DNA from 2 places in the Streptomyces sp. BoleA5 genome. Region 1 is predicted to be linked to the other one. Evidence: riboswitches for the same ligand, from Rfam matches in the RefSeq annotation. Region 1 holds a riboswitch; the other holds the start of a gene.
The links. A riboswitch is a leader RNA that binds a small molecule or an ion and turns the genes downstream of it on or off. The one in region 1 is predicted to bind S-adenosylmethionine.
Positions count from the first base shown of each region.

Region 2: linked by a shared signal. The riboswitch ahead of B085_RS0102825 (aminotransferase class V-fold PLP-dependent enzyme) and the one ahead of thrC (threonine synthase) in region 1 are both predicted to bind S-adenosylmethionine.

Region 1 covers NZ_KB892102.1:381,787-385,990, reverse strand. Annotated here, with positions in the region: gene B085_RS0118415 (alpha,alpha-trehalose-phosphate synthase (UDP-forming)) at 1-1,119, opposite strand, end outside; gene B085_RS0118410 (glucosyl-3-phosphoglycerate synthase) at 1,226-2,197, opposite strand; SAM riboswitch class I at 2,355-2,482, shown strand; gene thrC (threonine synthase) at 2,501-3,787, shown strand; gene B085_RS0118400 (ubiquitin-like small modifier protein 1) at 3,832-4,110, shown strand.
Region 2 covers NZ_KB892090.1:606,494-610,697, reverse strand. Annotated here, with positions in the region: gene B085_RS0102835 (rhomboid family intramembrane serine protease) at 1-504, shown strand, start outside; gene B085_RS0102830 (Lrp/AsnC family transcriptional regulator) at 501-782, shown strand; gene B085_RS0102825 (aminotransferase class V-fold PLP-dependent enzyme) at 820-2,214, opposite strand; SAM riboswitch class IV at 2,371-2,487, opposite strand; gene trpD (anthranilate phosphoribosyltransferase) at 2,616-3,680, opposite strand; gene B085_RS0102815 (cytochrome b) at 3,807-4,204, opposite strand, start outside.

The sequences.
Region 1 (4,204 bases):
GACGTGCAGGACCACCGGCTGCCAGCCCGGCGTCGCGAACTCCTCGTTGATCTCCTCGGCCAGGTCGGAGACCTCGTCCGTGTACTCCCGGTAGACGGCCAGGTCGTGGCGGGAGGGGTAGGCGAAGGCGATGTGCACCACGCGCCCCTGCCATTCGGGGTGGTCGCGCAGCAACTGCGCGTACGCGAGCAGGCCGCGCACGATGTTCTTCGACAGCTCGGTGCGGTCCACGCGCACGACGACCTTGCGGTCCGGGCCGCCCACCGCCTCCTGCAGCACCGCCAGGCGCTCGTCCACGTCCGGTCGGTGCGCCCGCTCCCGCAGGAAGTCGGCGTCCGCGCCGAGGCCGTGCACGCCGATGCGCGTGGTGCGGCCCCCGTGGGTGATCGTCAGGCTGCCCGCGTCGCGGATGACGGAGGCGCCCAGCACGTCCGCGCAGCACGCGGCGAAGGCGTCCGCCCAGCGGTGGGTCAGGAAACAGGCCCGGTCGGCGCCGAGGATGCCGCTCAGCACCTCCGCGGCGACGTCGTCCGGCAGCAGGCGGAAGTAGTCCGGCGGGGCCCACGGGGTGTGCGAGAAGTGGCCGATGCGCAGGTCGGGGCGGCGCGAGCGGAGCAGCTGCGGCACCAGCGCCAGGTGGTAGTCCTGCACCAGCACGGCCGCGCCCTGGCCGGCCTCCTCGGCGAGCGCGTCGGCGAAGGCGGCGTTGTACGCCACGTACGCCGCCCACTGGTCCCGGAAGTCCTCGTCGAAGACGGGCTCCAGCGGGGTCTGGAACAGCATGTGGTGGACGAACCACAGGACCGAGTTGGCGATGCCGTTGTAGGCCGACGCGAAGGTGTCCGCCGGGATGTCCAGCATCCGTACGTGCTGCCCGCCGGTGTCGGCGATGGGCAGCCGGCCCGTGCCCCCGGCGCCGCGCAGTACGGCGGCCCGGTCCCCGTCGCCCAGGGCCGCGCAGACCCAGACGGCGTCCGCGTCCGGCCCGATGGCGCTCAGGCCCGACACGAGTCCGCCCCCGCCGCGGCGGGCGGTGAGCGTGCCGTCCTCGCGGAGGCTGTACGACACGGGGCCGCGGTTGGACGCGACCAGAACGCGCGCGGCATGCGATGCGACCATGCGGCCAGCCTAGCCACGCATCCCGGACCGCAAACGTACGAGCTAGCCCAGCCGGGGGTTTTCCGGCCGCGTCCCGTCGCGGCTCCGTCGCGGGTACCGCCTGGGATCAGGCCACCGCGCGGCGCTGGGCGTACTCGGGGATCGTGCGCATCGGGGGGCGCTCCTCCGTCGCGACCTCGTGGACGTGCGGCTCGAAACCGCCGCCCGGTGCGCGGTCGAACTGCGTGAGGAAGGGCCGCACGAGATGGCCGCGTGCCAGGCGGATCTGCGCCGTCCGGTAGATCGCCGCCGCCATGCGGCCCAGGGCCTGGCCGTCCTGGTGCCGGTGGTGCCGGACGCCGACGTCGACCTGCGCCAGGGCGTCGAGCCCGACCGTGCCCAGCGCGTCCACCAGCAGCCCGAGCTCCACCCCGTACCCCACGGGGAACGGCAGCCCCTCCAGCAGCGAGCGCCGCGCCGCGTACTCCCCGCCGAGAGGCTGGACGAACCCCGCCAGCTGCGGCCAGTGCAGGTTGAGCAGCGGTCGCGCGACCAGCTCCGTCACCCGTCCGCCGCCGGCCGGGACGACCGTCCCGCCGGTCTCCAGGGGCCGGTCGTACATCGCCTTGACGAGCCGCAGATCCGGGTCCGTGAGCAGCGGCCCGACGATCCCCGACACGAACCGCGCGTCGAACTCCCGCAGGTCGGAGTCGACGAAGCAGACGATCTCCCCGTGCGTCACGAGCAGCGAGCGCCACAGCACCTCGCCCTTGCCGGGCAGCGCGGGCAGCCGCGGGAGCACCTCGTCCCGGTGCACGACGACCGCGCCCGCGGCCGCCGCGACCTCGGCGGTCCGGTCGGTCGACCCGGAGTCCAGCACGACGAGTTCGTCGACCAGCGGCACCGCCTCGCTCATCAGCTCGCGGCGGATCGTCCCGACGATCTCCCCGACCGTGGCCTCCTCGTCGAGGGCGGGCAGCACGACGCTGACCGTGCCGCGCGCGCCCGCGGCGCGCTTGGCGGCGAGCAGTTGCGGCAGCGGCCTGTGGTCGGCGGTCCAGGACCGTCGTTGCAGCCAGCCGGCCACCTCGTCGAGCACCGGGTTGCTCCGTTTCTGCCCGTCTCGCAGGACGGACGGCCCATGACCAGGTTCGAGGTCGTCGGTTACAGTCGTGAACACGAGGCACGACCATCGTATGTCCACGGTGATCGCGCCCCGTCCGACAAATGCCCGGGCAGTACGCCCGGCGCCATACCGCTCATCCAGAGGGGCAGAGGGAACGGCCCGTTGAAGCCCCGGCAACCCTCCCGCCGACCGCGAGGTCCAGGTGGGGAAGGTGCCAATTCCGTCTCACGGCGAGATGCGTCGTGAGGAAGATGAGGAGAAAGGGCCTCGCCTGACATGGCTGCGCAGACCGTTGCATCCGCGTCCACCGATTCCGCCTTCGGCCCCGCGTCCGCGCTCTCCTGCCGCGAGTGCGGCGAGCGCTTCCCGCTGGAGCCCCTCTTCGCCTGCGAGGCCTGTTTCGGCCCGCTCGAAGTGGCGTACGACCTTCCGAGCGGCGACCCCGAGACCCTCCGCAAGCGGATCGAGTCCGGGCCGAACAACATCTGGCGCTACGCGCCGCTGCTGCCCGTCCCCGCGGACGTGGCCTCCAAGCCCAACCTCAACCCGGGCTTCACCAAGCTGGTCAAGGCCGACAACCTCGCCCGCGAACTGGGCGTCACCGGCGGCCTGCACATCAAGGACGACTCCGGCAACCCGACCCACTCCTTCAAGGACCGGGTCGTCGCCATCGCCCTGGAGGCCGCCCGCACCTTCGGCCTCACCACGCTGTCCTGCTCCTCCACCGGCAACCTGGCCGGCGCCGTGGGCGCCGCGGCCGCCCGGGCCGGCTTCCGCTCCTGCGTGTTCATCCCGCACGACCTGGAGGAGGGCAAGGTCGTCATGGCCGCGGTCTACGGCGGCGAGCTGGTCGGCATCGAGGGCACCTACGACGACGTCAACCGCTTCTGCAGCGAGCTGATCGGCGACCCGATCGGCGAGGGCTGGGGCTTCGTCAACGTCAACCTGCGCCCCTACTACGGCGAGGGCTCCAAGACGCTCGCGTACGAGATCTGCGAGCAGCTGGGCTGGCGCCTGCCGGACAACATCGTCATCCCGATCGCCTCGGGCTCGCAGCTGACGAAGATCGACAAGGGCCTGCGGGAGCTGACCGAGCTCGGCCTGGTGGAGGAGAAGCCCTACCGCGTCTACGGCGCCCAGGCCGAGGGCTGCTCCCCGGTCTCGACCGCCTTCAAGGCCGGCCACGACGTGGTGCGCCCGCAGAAGCCGAACACGATCGCCAAGTCGCTCGCCATCGGCAACCCGGCCGACGGCCCGTACGTGCTGGACATCGCCCGGCGCACGGGCGGCGCCGTCGAGGACGTCACCGACGAGCAGGTGGTGGACGCGATCAAGCTGCTCGCCCGGACCGAGGGCATCTTCGCCGAGACGGCCGGCGGTGTGACCGTCGGCGTGCTGCGCAAGCTCATCGAGACCGGGCAGCTCGACCCGGCCGGCGAGACCGTGGTCCTCAACACCGGCGACGGGCTCAAGACGCTGGACGCCGTCGCCCCGACCTCCCGCCCCACGGCCACCATCCGCCCGAGCCTCGACGCGTTCCGCGCCGCCGGCCTGGCCGGCTGATCCCATCGCACCGGCTGACCCAGACTGAAGGTGAACCCCGCATCATGAGCGCTACCGTCCGCATCCCGACCATCCTCCGCACCTACACCGGCGGCCGGGCCGAGGTCCCCGCCGAGGGCGGCACCCTGGCCGACGTCATCGACTCGCTGGAGCAGAACCACCCGGGCATCTCCGCGCGGGTCCTGGACGACACGGGCAAGCTGCGCCGTTTCGTGAACGTCTACGTGAACGACGACGACGTCCGCTTCTCCCAGGGCCTGCAGACCACGGTGGGCGAGGGCGCGTCCGTCTCGATCATCCCGGCGGTGGCCGGCGGCTGCTGAGCCGCGCGGCCCGCGGAGGCGACAGGGGTGCCGGGGACTTCCCGGCACCCCTGTGTGTTCGAGGGGTAGTTGAAGGCCTGTACAGTTGCCCTGA
Region 2 (4,204 bases), on a different contig from region 1:
GTGTCGGTGCTCACCGCGCTGTTCGTGCACGGCGGTTGGTTCCACCTGCTCGGCAACATGCTCTTCCTCTGGGTCTTCGGCGACAACGTCGAGAACCGCATGGGCCGCTTGCGCTTCCTGCTCTTCTACATCGCCTCCGGCTACGTGGCGACGTACGGCTACGCGCTCGGGCACACCTCCTCCACCCAGACCCTGGTCGGCGCGTCCGGAGCGATCTCCGGGGTGCTCGGCGCGTACCTCTACCTCTACCCCAAGGCCAGGGTGACCAGCGTCTTCCCCTTCCTCTTCTTCCTGCCGCTGCGCTTCCCGGCCTGGATGGTGCTGATCTTCTGGTTCGTCCTGCAGTGGCTCGCCGGCGAGATCCAGCAGACGGGTCCCGGGGTGGCCTACCTCGCCCACATCACGGGCTTCGTCTGCGGCTTCCTGTGCGCGTGGGTGTGCTATCGCGCAACGCCTAAGCTTGAGCCCGCAGCCAGGGCGAGCCAAGGAGACCTACAGCCGTGATCACCGCGATCGTGCTCATCAAGACCAGCGTCGACCGTATCCCCGAGATCGCGGAGTCCATCGCCGCGCTCGACAGCGTCAGCGAGGTCTACTCCGTCACGGGGACGTACGACCTGGTCGCCATGGTGCGGGTGGCCCGGCACGACGAGCTCGCGGACGTCATCCCGGGCCGGATCAGCAAGATCCCCGGCGTCGAGGCCACCGACACCCACGTGGCGTTCCGCACCTACTCCCAGCACGACCTCGAGACGGCCTTCGCCATCGGCCTGGACGCCTGACCGAGCCGCCCGGCGCGGCGCACCCGGGCCGGGCCGCTCAGGCCCGGTCCCGGTCCGGCACGCAGCGGCCGTCCTCGGTGCGGTAACGCCACTTGGCCCCGTCCGACACCAGCTCCCGCACCGCGTCGACGAAGCGCTCCACGTGCTCGTCCGGGGTGCCCGCGCCGAAGGAGACCCGGATGGCGTTGAGCGTGGCGGCGTCCCCGGCCGAGGGGTCCGGGAGCTCGCCCGAAGCGGCCTCGGGGGCACCGCACTCGCCCGGCTCCTGGTCGGCGGCGCCGAGCAGGGTGCGCAGCAGCGGGTGCGCGCAGAAGAGGCCGTCGCGGACTCCGATCCCGTACTCCGCGGAGAGCGCCGCCGCGAAGTGGGAGCTGTTCCAGCCGTCGACGACGAAGGAGACGACGCCGACCCGGGGGGCGTCGTCCCCGAACAGCGAGAGCACCCTGACCTCGGGGACCTCGGCCAGTCCGGCCCGCACACGGGCCACCAGCGCCTGCTCCCGCCCGACCAGCCGGTCGAACCCTGCCTCCGTCAGCGCGCGGCAGGCCGAGGCGATCGCGTAGGCGCCGATGACGTTGGGCGAGCCGGCCTCGTGCCGGGCGGCCGTGGTGTGCCAGTCGACGTCCACCCCGCCGTCCGCACTGCGGGCCACCCGCCGGGAGGCGCCGCCACCGGCCAGGTAGGGCTCGGCCGCGCCGAGCCAGTCGGCGCGGCCGGCGAGCACTCCGGAGCCGAAGGGCGCGTAGAGCTTGTGCCCGGAGAAGGCCACCCAGTCCACGTCGAGTTCCGCGACGTCCACCGGGTGGTGCGGGGCGAGCTGCGCCGCGTCCAGCACGATGCGGGCCCCGTGGGCGTGGGCCGCCGCGGCCAGCTCCCGCACCGGCCAGAGCTCACCGGTCACATTGGACGCCCCGGTCACACAGACCAGAGCCGGTCCGTCCTCCGCCCGGGCGGCCAGTGCCCGCTCAAGCGTCGCCACCGCCTCCGCCGGGGTGCGGGGGGCACCGAGGTAGGTCACATCGGCCTCCCTCCACGCCAGCAGGGACGCGTGGTGCTCGGTCTCGAAGACGAAGACGCTCGTGCCGGCCGGTACGGCGGCGGCCAGCAGGTTCAGCGAGTCGGTGGTCGAACGGGTGAAGATCACCTGGTCGCCGGGGCGACAGCCGAGGAACTCCGCGACCGTTGCGCGGCTCTGCTCGAACAGGTCGGTCGACAGCTGCGAGAGGTAGCCGGCCCCCCGGTGCACGCTGCCGTAGTACGGCGCGTAGGCCGCCACGTCGTCCCAGACCCGCTGCAACGCGGGCGCGCTGGCCGCGTAGTCGAGGGCGGCGTACCCCACCTCGCCCCCGGTCACGAGCGGCACGAGGACCTCGCGTCCCAGGACGGGCAGCGGAGCGTGGACGGACGAGGGCAGGGCAGGGCGCGGCGACATGGCGAAGTCTCCTGGGAGCAGGCGGGGGTGAAGGAACGTCAGTGATGACGGAACAGCCCTCGGCACGACGGGCGGACGCCCGGGAAGAGGGTGGGGAGGGGCGGCTGGGGGCCGGAAGGGCCCTAGCGCATTCGCTTGCTCATGGAGGAACTCCTCTGACCGCGCTTGCCGCAGACCTCGCTGCCTGCGGCCTGGTCATCACCCGGGGCACCCCGCCACGGAAGGAGGGTTGCCGGACAGCGGGCCGGGGCCGTTTCGCTGTCACTCGTGACCTGCGCAGCATCATGCCACAGGGGCACGCCGCCGCAAGCCGCGGTCCGCATCCCGGACGGCCCGCCCTGGACCGGACAGCGCGCAGGGCCGGGGCCGAAGGCCCCGGCCCTGCGTGGTGGTTCCCGTCGTCAGACCTGCGTGGCCGCGGCCCAGCGCTCGAGCGTCCGTGCTGCCGCCCCGGAGTCGACCGACTCGGCCGCCCGGGCGATCCCGGCCGCGATCCGCTCGGTCAGCGGACCGCCCGCGCCCTCCAGCGCCACCAGCGCGGCCGCCGAGTTGAGCAGCACCGCGTCACGCACCGGGCCGGTCTCGCCCGCCAGCAGCCGGCGGGCGACGTCGGCGTTGTAGGCGGCGTCCGCGCCCCGCAGCGCCTCGATCGGCACCAGTTCGATGCCGACGTCGCGCGGGTCGAAGGACTCCTGCTCGACCTTCCCGTCCCGCACCACCCACACCTGGGAGGTGGCCGTGACGGTGAGCTCGTCCAGCCCGTCGTCGCCCCGGAACACCAGCGCGGAGGAGCCGCGGCGGGCCAGCACGCCCGCGATCAGACCGGCCATCCGGGTGTCGAAGCACCCCACGGCGGAGGCGCCCACCCGGGCCGGGTTGGTCAGCGGGCCGAGGATGTTGAAGGAGGTCGGGATGCCCAGGTCGCGGCGGGCCGGGGCGGCGAACCGCATCGCGGGGTGGAACCTCGCGGCGAAGCAGAAGGTGATCCCGGTTTCCTCGGCGACCTCCGCCACCCGGCCGGCGGGCAGGTCGAGGTTGATGCCGAGCTTCTCCAGGACGTCGGAGGCACCGCTGGCGCTGCTGGCCGCCCGGTTGCCGTGCTTGACGACCTTCGCGCCCGTGCCGGCGATCACGATGGCGGACATCGTGGAGATGTTCACCGTCCTGGCACGGTCGCCGCCGGTGCCGACGATGTCCACGGCGGGGCCGGGGATGTGCAGCGGCTCCGCGTGCGCGTACATCGACTCGACGAGGCCGGTGACCTCCTCGACCGTCTCCCCCTTGGCCCGCAGGGCCACCATGAAGCCGGCGACCTGGGCGTCCGAGGCCTCGCCGCTCATGATCCGGTCCATCGCCCACGCCGCTTCGGCCGCCGTGAGGTCCTTGCCGTTCAGCAGCGCGCCCAGGACGTCGGGCCAGGAGCCGCCCGCCACGGATGCGCCTCCGGCGGGGTTCACAACGCTCATGGTCCACTCCATGGGGTCTGACGTGCGGCGGGAAACATTCGGCTCCAGCCTATCGGCGCGGGGGAACGGGAAAGGGCCCCGTCCATCGGATGGACGGGACCCTGCCCGGTGGCACAGCTTCAGTGATCAGTGGTGACCGTGGCCGCTCGTGATCTCCTCGTACTCCTCGGCGGTGGGCTTGTCGATCTGCGTTCCCTCGCCGTAGTAGCCGCGGGACAGCTTCGCGCGCAGCTTCGCCGTGGGGCCGACCTTCTTCTCCACGCCGTTCTCGTCGACCTCGGGGCCGACTTCGAGCGGCTTGGGCTGCTCGTGCTGGGTGAGCTTGAACAGCGCGCCCTGCTCCAGTGGCTCGTGGATCTCGATGAACTCACCGTGCGGGAGCCGCTTGATGATGCCGGTCTCGCGACCGTGCAGCACCTTGTCCCGGTCTCGCCGCTGCAGACCCAGGCAGATCCGCTTGGTGACGAAGAAGACCAGCACCGGCAGCACGAAGAACGAGACCCGGACCACCCAGGTGATCGCGT